2 regions of the Pseudarthrobacter sp. MDT3-1 genome follow, and region 2 is predicted to be linked to the other one. Evidence: predicted binding sites of a transcription regulator. Region 2 holds the regulator's gene; the other holds the start of a gene.

Region 1 (7,977 bases), on a different contig from region 2:
GGCCGTTGCGTTCGCCGAGGCCCGCGATGTATTCGCTCATTCGGCCGGTCATTTCGCTGGGACCTTCTGATTCTTCGGCCGCGATCCGTGTCAGCACGACCGCGGCGAGGATGGCGTGATCGTAGGGAAGGCTCATGGCCCAACGCTACGCGACAGGGCCGCCTCAGGTGCCTAGCTGTGCCCTTGGTTGTTCCAGCGTTCGTGTGCTGCCTGCCGGGTGATGCCCACCGCCCTTGGATGCGTTCCGCTATGTCAAAAGCGCGAGACGAGACGCCATGGCCCTGACGACGACATTCCTTTGCCTAGTGGTCAGTCGACCTTGGTCCAGCTTCCGCAGCTCCGGCTGACGAAGCCTTCGCCTGCGTAGACGGTGACTACCGGCGCCTGCGGTGCGAACGAGATGAAGTCATTGTCGATCGTCGCGCCCTGTGGGCCGGTGCGTTCCCAGTAGCAGTCATGGACGCCGTTGGCTCCCGCCGGCACGCTCACCTGGTAGGCGCCTTCGGCGATGTCTTTGCCGACGACGTACGTGCCATCGTACATAGAGGTCTTCGGCGCCGGCGCGATCCCACCGGCGACCCGGACAAGCTCGGCTGCGAACGGGGCATCCGGGCACATCGCGGCGGCGGCCTTGGCCACCGCTTTGATCTTCGGGCCTGTGGGGTATTCACCGTACCGGTGGTCCCACCCGTCCTTGGGCGGCACGGCGCAGAGCAGCAGAACGCTCCCGTACGCCATGTACGGTGCAGAGGCGTCCCCGCCATCGGCGCCGATCTGCTTCACAACGGCCGCCTCATCAGGCTCCAGGTCGTACCGGTCCATGTACCACTTGCCGCCGACGTGGAGGTCACAGGACTTGAACCGTGCGAAGTCTGGGGAGGCCCAGATCTCCTGAAGCTTCGTGAATGACTTGTTGTCCTTCGCCGTGATGGCGCTCTCTGAAGCGGAGCATTTGAAGCTGTAGCGCAATGACCGAACCCTCGCTGCTTCTTTCGCGGCCGCTGCCGCGGCGGCTTCCTTCGCGGCGGCTTGCTTCGCGGCGGCTGCCGCGGTGGCTTCCGCCTGGGTGCCGTCGATTCTAAACGTCACGGCGGTGCCGGGTTGAAGGTCTTCACCGGCCGCCGGATCCGAACTGACCACGATGACAGCGTCCCCGGGCGTCTCGGTGAACTTCACGCCGTCACTGCCCACCGCTTCGTAGACAATTTCGGCCGTGCGGACCAGGCTTCTGGCCTCCGAGAACGGCTTACCCGCAACAGCCGGGACTTTTTTAGGCGCCACCGATGACTCTGTCGGCTCAGCGGCCGGCGTTCCGCACCCCGAGAGCAGCAATCCAATACAAGTCGCGGCCACCCCGATCATCCTGAACTTCACGTCCGTGTCCCCCTCAGTGTGGCCGCATGTGCGCTCATCCTATGTCCGGACAAGCCACAGAAGACAGCTCCTCCTGTCATTTCTCTTGGCCCTTGACTGGGAAGAGCCAGCAGAACGGATCTTCTGAGGGGACCTAGGGGCGGTATTCCGTTGGACAAGATGCAGCGATAAGATCAAGAATCGGCGAGCTGGCGCGCGAACTTTTTCAGGACGCTGTGCAGCTGCGCGGGGTTTCCCAGTGAATCGACAGGCCGAGCACCGCTAAGGTTTCTGCTGGGTGTGATCATCCAGACGGTGAAGTAGTTGTGCGCGATCCTCAGTTCCAGGGCGTGCCGGAACAGGGACGCCACGGTGGGGTGGACCTGGCCGCCGGGGAGGAACTGGAAGCCCGGGCAGTACGTGTCCTGGCGGATGAAGACTCTAACGAGCTGCCGCATCACCGGATCGGTGTCTTCCATGAGTTCGGCGAGCCGGCGCCGGACCTGTTCCACGGAGGGCAGGGTGAACTCGGCTCTGATGGATTCCCAGACCTGGTCGGGCACGGGTCTGCCGATGATGGGGGAGGGCATCAGCTGCCGTCGTCGGTGGACTCGAGCAGCCACTGCGTGGCGAGGGGCTGACGGCGCAGCGTGAAGGTCTCAGCAGGGACCCGGTCCCGCGGATCTAGGTTATCTGCCCTCCAGTTGCGTTTGTGCTGTTCAGACTAGGACTCCATTGCAGGGCGCGCTAGTTGCGTCTCCGCTCCGGCGAGTGATTTACCGACGCGATCAAACTGGCCGCCGTAGGATGTTCGAAGATCAGTGGGCCGTCGGCCTTTCTGCCGGCCTACCTGGATGGGGATCAATGTCAACGGAGACCATGTACGCGAAGCTGATTGTCAGATACTTTGCTGAACTGCTGGCTTCCAAGACTGACATGTCCCTGCAACATGCGCTTGAAGCAGTCGACGAACCCCTCCGAGATGAGATCAGCACCGCGGAGGAAAGGGGTCTGTATCGGATCAACATCCCCATGGGGCGGATGATGACTGGACGCGCCCATGCCCCGGACATACACACCACGTTCTACGTGGAATCGATCCGTGCCCAACACGCTGGACGATGGGCGAGGGAGGGCGTAACCGAAGACGACATCGTTGCGTGGTGGGATTTGGGAGGCGTCATGCACGGTGCATACGTCGCGTTCGATAATCTGTTCAACATCGCCCAAACACTGGATTCCATGGAGCATGCCCAGGGCATGGAGAGCCTTGAGGAACTGAGCGCGTACGCGAAATGGTCCTTGGCTAAGCGCTTTCCGCTCTTTGGGCCCGACGACAATGACGGTACCGACGGTAGGCTGCCGCAGGAGCTTCGGGCGCGCATCGAAACATGGACGCGCAGGGCCCGGAGGGAATCTCCGGACGAGCTTGCACAGGGCATTGACGCCTTCAGCAGTTTCAACGCGTTGTGTAGATACATGATCAAACGGGGAGAGATCTAGCTCAGCAGTTCTAGCGAAGGGACAACGTACCTCGTTAGGGGTAGATAACCGGTGCGTTTCGAGGCGAGGCGCACCTTGGTGGTCTGTGTGGGGGCTTCTTGCGTGATGGTCATGAGTTCGTTCTTTCGTGATGCTGCAGTGCGGTCGTGGGGGTTGGTGTCTTAGGCGGCTTTGACGAGGGGGAGTTCGTCCCAGTGGGTGGTGTAGCGGGGGGAGAGCATGTCCCGTTTCATGGTCCAGTCCGGCCCGCCACGGATTCCGCCGTAACCCAGACCGATGGAGCCGCGGCCGTACTTTTTGGTGACGTCTTCAAGGAGGGTTCCGACGTGGCGTTCCTCGTGCGGGTTCTCGAACAGGGCCAGCGGCGCCTGGTTTCCGGTGGGCCGCAGGTCGGTGACCATGATCCCGGCCCTCGCGTACCGGATGCCCTCGTTGATGTAGGGGAGGAGTGCGTGGGCGGCCTTGGTCAGGATCACCGGGTCCGCGGTGGGCATCGGCAGCGGGACACAGACCGACGGGTAGGAGGTGTCTTTGGGGTTGAAGTGCGACGTGCCCGCAAAAGCGGTGAGGACTTTGGCCTGCAGCCCGTGTTTGGCTAAACGGGCGGAGGCTTGCTGCCCGTAGACGCTCATGACCTGCCGGATCCCGGCTGTGGTGGTGATGGGTTTGGCGAAGGAGCGCGAGAAGATCAGCTGGTCCCGGCCGATGCGTTCTTCCTCCATCGGGATGCAGGGGGTGCCTTGGAGTTCCAGGACGGTGCGCATCATGACGACGGAGAATCGGTCCCGGATCATTACCGGGTCGGCCTTGGACAGGTCGAGGATCGAAAAAATGCCCATGACGTTCAGGCGTTTGGTCAGCCGGGTCGCGACGCCCCAGATCTCCACCACGGACAGGCGGCCCATAAGCCCTTCGCGTTCGTGGGCGGGGATGGAGTCCCAGTGGCAGACCCCGCCGAAGCCGGGGTTGTTCTTTGCCCATTTGTTGGCCAGTTTCGCCAGAGTCTTGGTGGCGGCGATCCCGACGCAGACCGGGACTCCGACGTTCCGCCGGACGGTGGTCTTCATCGCCCGGCCCAGGGTGAGCAGTTCGTCGGGGGTGCCTTTGACGCCGAGGAAGGCCTCGTCGATGCTGTAGACCTCCAGCCAGGCCGAGTACCGCCCCAGGAGTTCCATGACCCGGGCGCTGATGTCCCCGTAGAGCTCATAGTTACTGGAGAGTGCAACCAGGCCCCATTCCTTGGCCCGTGGGGCGAGCTTGAACCACGGCTCACCCATGGGAATGCCCAGCGCTTTAGCTTCGGGGGAGCGGGTGACGGCGCAGCCATCGTTATTGGACAACACAACGACCGGCCGCCCCTCTAGCGAGGGGTCGAACGCCCGCTCCGCGGACGCGTAGAAGCAGTTCACATCCACGTGCGCGATCTGCGGCATCCGCCGCATCACAGCAGGCTTAGACATGATGAAGGCACCTGGTCGCGACACCCCAGACGGTCAGTTCGCTCAGGCTGGGCACCCGTATGTCCGCGTACGCAGGGTTTTCGGCCTGCAGCACCACACCGCTGGGCGTGATTCGCAGCCGCTTGACGGTCAGTTCCCCGTCCAGGACCGCGACGACCACGCACCCGTCCCGCGGCTCCAGGGCCCGGTTCACGATCAGTTCATCGCCGTCACTGATCCCCGCGCCTTCCATCGAGTCCCCGGACACCCTCACCACGTACGTGCTGGTGATGTCCTTGATCAGGTGCACGTTCAGATCGATCCGGCCATCAAAATAGTCCTGAGCCGGCGACGGAAACCCTGCCGCCACGGGCACAGGTGAGATCAGCACCGACAACAACGACACGCCCGCGTCTATCACACGGGGACCGACAATAACGCCCACAACACACCCTTATTCGAATATATGTTCGATTGATTTCAGTGTACTCGTGAAGGCCGACATTCGTTTCGACCTTGCAGAATTGCATCGGATGCATGAAAGCCTGCGGAGCCGAACGGCGTCAGGCGGCCACGGCACGTCTGGTTATGGGGCGGAGTTGGGTGGGTTCAACTTTCCGTTGACGCCACCAATTGTCGGGGTGAAACTGAGTGGATGGCTACGGACAATGAAGTTCAGGCAATGGCGCACGTCATTGATTGGTTGGCGCAGCGGTTTCCCGACAAGCCGCGCTCGGTAGTTGAGGAGATCGTCAGCGAAGAAGTCAACGCGCTAGACGGACCGATCCGGGATTATGTGCCGGTTCTGGTTGAACGAGCTGCCAAAAACCGACTCAGACGGTGACTGACACTTCCATGCGCCCGCTTCACCGGACTCCGTTCGTCCACAGCGAGTGCGGACATATCGCCCACTCTGGACACTGCGCACGAGTCCTCTCATGGGCTGGTCCTCTAGGTGGATCATTACTGGGGTGTGTGGATTGAACTGCGTAGTCTCTTCATGCCTCGGTCTCAACCGGTAATTCTTCGACTAGTCCAGCTTCAATTCGTTCGGCTGTTTGACGGTACGCCTCAATTATGTAGTTCTCAAAGTCCTGCACGCCTATTCTCCATTGTCCCCGAGCGCCGATTTGGATGGCCCGCAACTCCCCGCTCTTGAGCAGCGCCCGAACTTGAGGCAAACCGACGTTGAGTTCGTTGGCTATCTGATCAATGGTGAGGAAGCGCGGTGACGGCTTGTTCGGTGTCGACATGGGCTTCATCGTATTCGCCGATACGTCTGCTCCGTCTTCCACGATGCTCAGACACGCGGTTCGGCTAAGCCAAGCGTTCGCCCCCGAGCAAAATTGATCGACGGGGCGACGTAGGTTGCTCGTTACTGCCGTCTTCGGGCTCGATACCGGGCCCAGGCGAGTTGCCCGCATTGCCTCATCTTGAGACAGTCCGTAAAAACCAGCCGGAATAGCACACGATAATGTCAGTTATCACGTGGGCATGACCAACCTCCTGTCGCTTGGGACCATAAGGGTTGGATGACACAAAAAGGAATGACAAGGAGGCCAACGCCGCGCCATGTCCCGTTCCTTTTTGAAGTCAGCCAGCGGGGGAGGATTACCCGCTGCTACGAATCCTCTCTTGGAAGAGCCCTGGTATCGGCCAAGGCTCAGGACGGACAACATCCAACCCAGCTCTCACGAATGAGTCATCGTCCCAGAATTGCGCTATTGAGTCCAGCTCGCGTTGAATATCGCTTTCAGTAGCAGCGAGTACTTTTACACCGAGATCCGCTCCGTGGCGGGTCACTGACAGCCAGCGGTGGGCCGGAGTACCTCCCGCGGCGACAACTCCATTACCGATCTCCCGGAGCGGTGTGATGCCGCCTGCTTCAAGGCGCCGGACCAAGTCGGTGCAATCTTGTCGGTGTTTCTCATGCTCCTGCATTCCGTAGTGGCGGTAGGCGTTCAGCAGGATCTCGCCCTCGGTAGCCGCCTTCTCTTGAGGGCTAGCGTCGCGGGTTACACGGAAACCTGCCTTCCGTGTGATGACGAGCGCCCTGTCAAGGTGTGCCTGGGGGACCCCCAACGTCACGTGTCGCGTTCCGGGCGGCGACCACCCGAGGAGTTCCTCGATAGACATAATCTCGGTCCGTATACCCCGCTGTCGGCTCGCGAGTTGTTGAGCGGCCCGCGAAGCTCCTTTGGTGCTGACAATCCACCCGGCAACGGCGCCCACATCGGCCAGGGCCTGCGCGAATTGCCCGACATCGTTGACATCCAACTTCTTGCTATAGCGCTTGCAATCGATAACCAAGGTTGCTTCGCTGAGACCAAACATTGGTCCGCGAACGAGAATGTCGATCTGTCGAGGCGTGTCGGACTGCCTCCCCGGGAGGTATACGTCTCGCTCGACCGTCACCTCACCTCCGGCGAGAAAGCCGACAACATCTGCCACCGCGCTCTCGTATTCCCTAGAGAGTCCCTTCGAATCCACCATGGCTGAAGCCTATCGGTCAGGAAGATCGGCCAAAGCAACCGCGTGCACTGTGTGTGATGGGCTGAACGCGATAAGGATAAAACGATTGGTTGATGAGACCACGTCGTAAGTAGACGATATCTTTTTCAGAACCCGGGTTTAGCGCCGCTCCGGGCTGGACCGAGACTACTTGAAGTCCTTCGTCGCTCATCCTCGGCGTCACCCACCAGAGCGGAGCGTCATCTGCGCCTTCGCAAGCAGCAAGTGCCCTTTGCCATCCTTGATCAATCCAAGCGGATCTGCCCACCTCGTGATCGTTGGCACTGCGGCGTCGACGTCAGTCACCCGATAGATGTAGTACCGACTCCGGCGCACCGTGGCCTCGATCAGCTCGCCGCGCGAAATGTAGAACGCCTCCGTGGGATCGGCGCCGTTCGTCGATTTGACTTCAATGTAGATCAGCTGGTCGTCTTCATCAACGCTGGTCATGTCGAACGGCGACAGCTCGTCGACCTTGGACACCCAGCGAACCGAGTCGGGGTTCTTGCCGTGCTTCTTCAATCGTTGACGTTCAGCGTGGTACACCACCTCTTCGCCACGTTTGCCGATGCGGCGATTCTCTTGCTCGATGTGAATGCTCGGCGCCGTGCTGTAGCCGCCTCCTTGGTGACCGTTCTGCTTGGTAGCGCCGGAATCCCCGGACTTGGGCGGTACGCCATTAACGATGCTGACAGCCGAGAAGTCGACAGGCGGTGGGGGAATCTTAGGCGAGGGCTTGCTCGCCGCCTCCTGTACGTCCTCGGCCGACTCATTGTCCCTCGGGTCGTTCGTGCTGCTGCTGGTCTCCGGGACCTGCTCCGAGACGTCTCCCGCTTGACTTGTTGCCAGCGCAGCCATGCCAAGCAAAAAACCTTCGTCCTCGTCACTCGGCTCGAGCAGGAGCGAATCGAGGACGTTAGTGAGTTCCTCCTCGTCCTCCTGCGCCAGATTGAGCAGCCGGCGGGCCTCCGTGATGTCCTGTGGCTGGATCTGGCGGTCGGCCATCATGCGCTGACGGTCGTCGGCGGAGGCCGTTAGCAGCATGGTGAACGCATCGGATAGGGTCGGCACGTTCAAGTACTGGGCCAGTTGTCGTCCGAGTGGGAACCAGTGCGGCTGGCCGGTTGCCGGGTCGAGTTCAAGGTAGGCCGTGCCGACATTGATCGTGCGG
Region 2 (7,977 bases):
CCGGCGCGGGAGACCAAGCGGGCCAACCGCCGTCGTAATTCAGTGCCTTCGGTTGCGATTGCCGGGTACACCAACGCCGGGAAGTCATCGCTGCTGAACAGGCTGACCGACGCCGGCGTGCTGGTGGAGAACGCACTCTTCGCCACCCTGGATCCCACCGTGCGAAAGGCAGAGACCTCCGATGGCCTCGGCTACACCCTGGCGGACACCGTGGGTTTTGTCCGTTCACTGCCCACCCAGCTGGTGGAGGCCTTCCGCTCCACGTTGGAGGAAGTGGCTGACGCGGATCTGATCCTGCACGTGGTGGACGTGTCCCACCCGGACCCCGAGGGCCAGATTGCCGCTGTCCGCAAGGTCTTCAGCGAAGTGGATGCCCGCAAGGTGCCCGAAATCATTGTCCTGAACAAGGCCGATGCCGCGGATCCTTTTGTGGTGGAGCGCCTCAAGCAGCGCGAGCCGCGCCACGTAGTGGTCTCGGCACGCACAGGCCAGGGGATCCCCGAACTGCTGCATGCCATCAGTGAGGGGATTCCGCGGCCCGGCGTGAAGCTGGAGCTCCTTATTCCCTACGACCGCGGTGACCTGATCAGCAAACTGCACGAGACCGATGCCGAGATCCTGAGCCTGGATCACGGCGAGCACGGTACCCGTGTTTTGGTGATGGTGCGTGAGGGCCTTGCGGCTGAACTGGAACCCTTCATCAACCATGACTGAGGTTGCGGCAGGGGAAGTCAAAGGTACGGCCGGCGAGCAGTTCGTGATCGAATTGCTCGACCGCGCCGTGGCCGGCATGGGCGGTCAAAGCCGCAGTGGGCAGCACGAGATGGCCAGGCAGGTGGCCAAGGCCATCGAAACCGGCGACCACCTCTTGGTTCAGGCCGGAACGGGGACCGGAAAGTCGCTGGCCTACCTCATTCCGCTCATTGCGCACTCGCTGGTGAGCAACAAACCCACCTTGGTGTCAACGGCCACGCTTGCGCTGCAGACCCAGATTGTGGGCCGCGACCTTCCCCGGCTGCTGAAGACCATCACCCCTGCCCTGGACCGCCCGGTCAAGGTGGCCCTGGTCAAGGGTCGCTCCAACTATGTCTGCCAGCACAAGCTCGAAGGCGGGTTCCCCTCCGAGGAACCCGCCGAGGGCCAGCTGTTCTCCCTCGGCGAAGACACCAGCGTCCCGCATTTCGCCGCCGCATTGGGCGGGCCCTCGTCCCAGCTGGGCAAGGAAGTGGTGCGCCTGCGCGAGTGGGCGGAGAAGACCACCACGGGCGACCGTGACGAACTCCTGCCCGGCGTTACTGACCGGGCCTGGCGGCAAGTTTCGGTGACGTCCATGGAATGCCTGGGGGCCCAAAAATGCCCCATGGCAGCCGAATGCTTCAGCGAACTGGCTCGCCACGACGCCGCCGAGGCCGACGTTGTGGTCACCAACCATGCCATGCTCGCTGTCAGCGCCTTTGAAGGCCTGGCAGTGCTTCCCGAATACGACGTTGTGGTGGTGGACGAGGCCCACGAACTGCAGGACCGGGTCACCGGTGCGGTATCGGGGCAACTCTCCGTGGCAATGGTCCACGCTGCGGCGTCGGGCGCTCGGAAACACACGGCCATCACTGTGGATGCCCTCAACGCAGCTGCCGCCAACCTGGAACTCGCCTTGGCCGGCGTGCCCAACGGGCTGCTCCCGAATGGCCTCAACGACGAACAGCTGGATTGTGTGGACCAATTGCGTGAGGCCTGCCGCGCCGCGCTGTCCGATTCCAAGGGGGACGGCAGCCAAACGGCCGACGGCGGGCGGCAGCTCGCGCGCTCACGCCTGATGCTGATCCTCGAGCTGTGCGAGCGGCTGATCGTGGCCCGTGAAAACCGCGAGGTTGTGTGGTTTTCCCGCGCAAGTTCCTTCGATCCGCAACAGGGCTATGCGCAGCCCGACGACTCTGCGCCGGTCCTGGTCAACATCGCGCCGCTTAGCGTTGCCGGCAAGCTCCGCGAAGGGCTGTTCGCCGGCCACACGGTTGTGCTGACCTCGGCAACCCTGGCCATCGGCTCAGCCTTTGAACCGACCGCCGGCGGCTTGGGACTGGTGGGGGAGGGCGCGCCCAGCTGGAGCGGGATCGATGTCGGATCGCCCTTCGACTATCCCAAACAAGGGATCCTCTACGTCGCAGGGCACCTCCCCAAGCCGGGCCGCGGGGCGTCGCCGGAGGCCCTCGATGAACTTGAGGCGCTGATCCGCGCGTCCGGCGGCGGCGCCCTGTGTCTGTTTTCGTCGCGCCGAGCCGCCGAGGAGGCCGCTGAAGCGATGCGTCCCCGGCTTGGCCTCAGCATTCTCTGCCAGGGCGACTCCACCATGACGGCCCTGGTGAAGCAGTTCGCGGACGAGCCCGATACCTGCCTGTTCGGCACCATGTCCCTGTGGCAAGGCGTTGATGTTCCGGGTGGATCATGCAGGCTGGTGGTGATCGACCGCATCCCGTTCCCGCGGCCGGATGACCCGCTGATGACCGCACGGTCCCGCGCCGTTGCGCAGGCCGGCGGAAACGGCTTTATGGCGGTATCGGCGACCCACGCGGCCATCCGCCTGGCCCAGGGCGCGGGAAGGCTGATCCGTTCCACCGGAGATAAAGGTGTGGTGGCGGTGCTTGATTCCCGGCTGGCCACCGAGCGCTACGCCGGATTCCTCCGCGCCGCTCTGCCGCCGTTCTGGCCCACCACGGACCGCAAGACCGCGTTCGCCGCCCTGGAAAGGCTGGCCGGAAAGGGCGCCTGACTGCGCGCAGGTCCTATAGCGACCGCAGGACCGAGACGACCTTGCCCATGATTGTGGCGTGATCGCCCAGGATGGGCTCGTACTGGGTGTTCTGCGGCAACAGCCACGTGTGGCCATCGCGCTGGCGGAAGGTCTTGACGGTGGCTTCGTCGTCCAGCAGGGCCGCGACAATATCGCCGTTGGAGGCGTCTGCCTGCCGTCGGACCACTACCCAGTCGCCGTCGCAGATGGCAGCATCCACCATGGAGTCGCCGGCCACGCGCAGCATAAAGAGCTCACCCTGGCCCACGAGCTGCCGGGGCAGGGGCATCACATCTTCCACCACCTGGTCAGCAAAGATGGGCCCGCCGGCCGCGATCCGGCCCACCAACGGCACCATCGCGGTGTCCATGGCAGAGGGAAGTTCGGTGACCGTCCCGCCGATGCCGTGCAGGACTGAGGGCTTGGTTGTCCCGTTCGCCTTAGGGGACCCGCCGTCAAGCGTCAACGGCATCAGGACTTCCATGGCGCGCGGACGCTTGGGGTCCCGGCGAAGGTATCCCAGCTTCTCCAGTTGCGAGAGCTGGTGGGTCACGCTCGACAAACTCGCCAGGCCCACGGTGTCACCGATTTCACGCATCGACGGCGGATAGCCGTTGTCATTCACCGAGCGCTGGATGGTTTCAAGGATCTTCTTTTGGCGGGCGGTGAGCCCCTTGGGAGTCCGTGGGGGTTGGCGGCGCTGCGGTGTCGCCTTGCCCTCGGCGGCTGGTGCTGCCATGTTCGCCAATGCCTTTCGGTTGCCCGGCTCCGCTCCGGCCGCTGGTGCCTGGAACGCCCCGGGGCTGGTGTCGGAGTTGATTGTCAGACCCTGCTGATGAACTACAGAGGTGGTTGTTCTTTCATCCAAACGTAGGCCAGCCACAGGGCTTTTTCAAACATTTGTTCTAGCGAGTCTCGACAATATTCGTTGATAAGTGCTAAAAATGAAGAAGCAAAGTTCGAACATGTGTTCTACTCGTTGCTTGCGGATTCGAATATTCGAATCTATGGACGGCTCAGGCCGGTACCGGCAAGTGGACGCGGAGGGCGCGCCGGGCAGCACAGTATGGTCCAGGAGGGCTCATTTCATGTCAGCTTTATCTGCTTCGCAGGACTCGCGTCCGCAGTTCATTTCCGTGCAGGACCTCACCTCGCGGCAGTGGTCCGCACCCGTTTCGACGTCGGGTTCGGCGCCAAGGCAGCGCAGGGAACCGTTGCCGCCGCTGCGCCTGACCCGCAGGGGCCGGATTGTCCTCATCGGCATCCCGCTGGTGATTCTTGCCGCAATCCTGCTTTCCCTGGCAGGTTTCCTCAACGCCCCGGCAAAGGCCGCCGATTCTGCCGCCGACCTGTCGCTAACGCCAACAGTCTCGGTCACGGTGCAGGCCGGCCAGTCACTCTGGGCCATCGCCAGTACCGTTGCGCCCGAGCGTGATCCCCGTGATGTCATCGCGGATATTGCCCAGTTGAACAACCTTTCCGCCGGCGGCGTTGTCCCCGGACAGCAACTCTTCGTCCCCACCAGGTAAAGAGCCTGCGGGCTCGGGCGTGTGCCGCCGCAGGCCGTCACATTTTCCGGCCGTCTGCTTCGGACCTAAACTGTTCAGGTGAATGACCAGCTAGAGCGTCTGAACAGACTTCCCCTCCGGACCAACCTCCGCGGACTGACCCCGTACGGTGCCCCGCAGTTGGATGTACCTATCCTGCTGAACGTCAACGAAAACACCCATGGCGTCCCGGCGGACGTCCGGGCCGCGATCAGCGTGGCCGTGACGGAAGCCGCGGCGGGCCTCAACCGCTACCCGGACCGTGAGTTCACCGAACTCCGGGAAGCGCTGGCCGAATATCTCGGCCACGGTCTGGATGCCACCAACATCTGGGCGGCCAACGGGTCCAACGAGGTCCTCCAGCAGATTCTCCAGGCCTTCGGCGGACCCGGGCGGACGGCCCTGGGATTCCCGCCCACGTACTCCATGTATCCGCTCCTGGCCAGCGGCACGGACACCGGGTACATCGTCGGGCAGCGGGCCGACGATTACGGGCTCAGTGCCGAGTCGGCCGCGTTGCAGGTCAAAGAGCTTCAGCCCAACATCGTTTTCCTCTGCTCGCCGAACAATCCCACCGGCACTGGGCTGGGCCTGGACGTCGTGGAGGCCGTGTACGAGGCCGGCGAGGCCAGCCATACCATCGTCATCGTTGACGAGGCCTACCACGAGTTCGCCCACGACGGAACGCCGAGCGCCCTTACGTTGCTGCCCGGCCGGGAGCGCCTCATTGTGTCCCGCACCATGAGCAAGGCGTTCGCCCTCGCGGGCGCCCGTCTGGGCTACATGGCCGCCGCTCCTGAAGTCACGGACGCACTGCGCCTGGTCCGGCTGCCGTACCACCTTTCGGCCATCACCCAGGCAACAGCCCTCGCCGCCCTGCAGCACCGCACTGCGCTGATGGCCGACGTCGAGGACATCAAGGAGCAGCGCGACCGCATCGTCTCGGAACTCACGCGAATGGGACTCAAACCTGCCGCCTCCGATTCGAACTATGTCTTCTTCGGCGGCCTCGACAGCCCGCATGACGTCTGGCAGCGGCTGCTGGACGACGGCGTGCTGATCCGCGACGTCGGCATCCCCGGCCACCTGCGTGTCACGGCGGGAACTGAGACGGAGACCACAGCCTTCCTGACGTCGCTGGAACGCATCCTGGCCAGCCAGGCCAGGATGCCCGCCTAAACTTGAAGTATTGGCGCCGCCGCGCGCCGGCACATCTCCTTCGCTTTCGCATCACTGACTTCGCCTAAAGGACATATGACCATGAGCTTCACCGGATCGAACGCTGCCGCGCCCCGGACCGCACGCATGGAGCGTGCCACCAGTGAATCGTCAGTGCTCGTGGAGATTAACCTCGACGGCACGGGCGTTTCGGACATCGACACGTCTGTCCCGTTCTACGACCACATGCTGACGGCGCTCTGCAAGCACTCGCTCATTGACATGACGGTCAAAGCCACCGGTGACACCCACATTGACGTCCACCACACCGTGGAGGACGTCGCCATCACGTTCGGTGAAGTTCTGCGCACAGCCTTGGGAAACAAGGCCGGGATCCGCAGGTTCGGCGAGGCCACCGTGCCCCTCGACGAAGCCCTGGCGCAGGCCGTCGTCGACGTCTCCGGCCGCCCCTACCTGGTGCACGGCGGAGAGCCTGCCGGGCAGGAGTACCACTTGATCGGCGGCCACTTCACGGGGTCATTGACCCGCCACGTCTTTGAGGCCATCACGCTTCACGCCGGCATCTGCCTCCACATGAACGTCATCGCGGGCCGCGACCCGCACCACATTGTGGAAGCGCAGTTCAAGGCCTTCGCCCGCGCCCTGCGTGCTGCGGTAGAGCCCGATCCCCGCGTGGAGGGAATCCCCTCCACCAAGGGTGCCCTGTGAGCGGCCAAATTCTCCGGGACGGCGCCGTCATCGATCCGGCAACCGGCAAGAAGCCTGTGTCGCCCGAAGGCAAGCCGACGGTCACTGTCCTGGATTACGGTTCGGGAAACGTCCGGTCCGCCGTGCGCGCCCTGGAGCGGGCAGGAGCCGAGGTCATCCTCAGCTCCAAGCCGGAGGACGTGCTTAATGCCGACGGCCTGGTGGTACCCGGCGTCGGCGCGTTCGAGACTGTAATGCGCGAGCTCAAGGCCGTGGACGGCATCCGGCTGATCGGCCGGCGCGTGGCCGGGGGCAGGCCGGTCCTGGCAATCTGCGTGGGCCTGCAGGTTCTGTTCGAGGCCGGGGTGGAGCACGGGACAGAAGCTGAAGGCATGGGGGAGTGGCCGGGCAAGGTGGAACTCCTTCCCGCTGAGGTGGTGCCACACATGGGCTGGAACACGGTTGACGTTCCGGAAGGATCCAAACTCTTCGCCGGCGTCGCGGACCAGCGCTTCTACTTCGTTCACTCCTATGGTGTCCAGGACTGGAACTTCGACGTGATCCAGCCGCGGATGACTGCGCCCCTGGTGACCTGGTCAGAGCATGGCGCGCGCTTTATTGCCGCAGTGGAGAACGGACCGCTCTGCGCTACCCAGTTCCACCCGGAAAAATCCGGCGACGCCGGTGCACGGCTGCTGCGCAACTGGGTGGACGGCCTTCGCAAGCCAGCTGCCACGGACGCCGCCTAGATGTGGTCGATTGTCCTGATGGGCCTGGCCGGCCTATTGGTGGGCGGCGCACTGTCCTTCAGGCAGCAGCACAAACCGCTCTGGACCCAGGTGGGCTTCTACGTCCTGGCCGGCATGGCGCTGCTGGCCGCGTACCTGCTGACGCTTCCTGGAACCTAGCCCACGCAACCCCCAGTTCCGCTTCCACGAGCAACCCAACACCCAAAAGGATTTGAGATGACCACCGCAACCGATCTGCCGGTTCTTGAACTGCTGCCCGCCGTCGACGTCGTAAACGGACAGGCCGTGCGGCTGGTCCAAGGCGAAGCCGGCAGCGAGACGAACTACGGCACACCGCTGGAGGCAGCCCTCAACTGGCAGGAGCAGGGCGCCGAATGGGTACACCTGGTGGACCTCGACGCCGCGTTCGGCCGGGGCTCGAACGCCGGGCTGCTCCGTGAATTGGTGGGCCGGCTTGACATCAAGGTGGAGCTGTCCGGCGGACTCAGGGACGACGAATCCCTCGAAGCGGCGCTGGCCCTCGGCGTTGCCCGCGTCAACCTCGGCACAGCGGCGCTGGAAAACCCCGAGTGGACCCGCAGTGCCATCGACCGCTTTGGCGACAGGATCGCCGTCGGCCTCGACGTCCGCGGAACCACGCTGGCAGGCCGCGGCTGGACCAAAGAAGGCGGCGACCTCTGGGAGGTCCTGGGCCGGCTCGAAGAAGCCGGGTGCTCCCGGTACGTTGTCACTGACGTTACGAAAGACGGCACACTGCAGGGTCCCAACGTTGAACTCCTGCGCCAGATGGTGGAGAAGACCGGCAAACCGGTGGTCGCCTCCGGCGGCATCTCCAGCCTGGACGACTTGAAAGTGCTGCGCTCCCTGGTGCCGCTGGGCGTGGAAGGCGCGATCGTGGGCAAGGCGCTGTACGCCGGTGCCTTCACGCTCCCCGAAGCCCTCGACGTCGCCGGCCGCCGCTAGGCGGTTCCGTGGACAGCACGCACAACGCCGATCCGGCAGCGGAATCGCCGCCGCCGCGCCATCTGCC

The links. Region 2 encodes LexA, which represses DNA repair genes until DNA is damaged. Its sites were predicted from a motif close to TCGAACANNTGTTCGA; they were not measured.
Region 1: the regulator LexA is predicted to act here: its motif matches at 4,754-4,769, upstream of ACX80X_RS08655 (LexA family protein).

The regions. Positions count from the first base shown of each region.
Region 1 covers NZ_JBTNDX010000008.1:160,873-168,849, reverse strand. Annotated here, with positions in the region: gene ACX80X_RS08680 (hypothetical protein) at 1-136, opposite strand, end outside; gene ACX80X_RS08675 (PASTA domain-containing protein) at 310-1,281, opposite strand; gene ACX80X_RS08670 (hypothetical protein) at 1,548-1,943, opposite strand; gene ACX80X_RS08665 (hypothetical protein) at 2,218-2,856, shown strand; gene ACX80X_RS08660 (Y-family DNA polymerase) at 3,018-4,316, opposite strand; gene ACX80X_RS08655 (LexA family protein) at 4,309-4,740, opposite strand; gene ACX80X_RS08650 (three-helix bundle dimerization domain-containing protein) at 4,951-5,139, shown strand; gene ACX80X_RS08645 (excisionase family DNA-binding protein) at 5,294-5,548, opposite strand; gene ACX80X_RS08640 (restriction endonuclease) at 5,907-6,788, opposite strand; gene ACX80X_RS08635 (sacsin N-terminal ATP-binding-like domain-containing protein) at 6,987-7,977, opposite strand, start outside.
Region 2 covers NZ_JBTNDX010000001.1:33,298-41,274, reverse strand. Annotated here, with positions in the region: gene hflX (GTPase HflX) at 1-714, shown strand, start outside; gene ACX80X_RS00185 (ATP-dependent DNA helicase) at 707-2,764, shown strand; gene lexA (transcriptional repressor LexA) at 2,778-3,524, opposite strand; gene ACX80X_RS00175 (LysM peptidoglycan-binding domain-containing protein) at 3,874-4,314, shown strand; gene ACX80X_RS00170 (histidinol-phosphate transaminase) at 4,393-5,511, shown strand; gene hisB (imidazoleglycerol-phosphate dehydratase HisB) at 5,593-6,219, shown strand; gene hisH (imidazole glycerol phosphate synthase subunit HisH) at 6,216-6,947, shown strand; gene ACX80X_RS00155 (hypothetical protein) at 6,948-7,106, shown strand; gene priA (bifunctional 1-(5-phosphoribosyl)-5-((5-phosphoribosylamino)methylideneamino)imidazole-4-carboxamide isomerase/phosphoribosylanthranilate isomerase PriA) at 7,164-7,910, shown strand; gene ACX80X_RS00145 (SseB family protein) at 7,919-7,977, shown strand, end outside.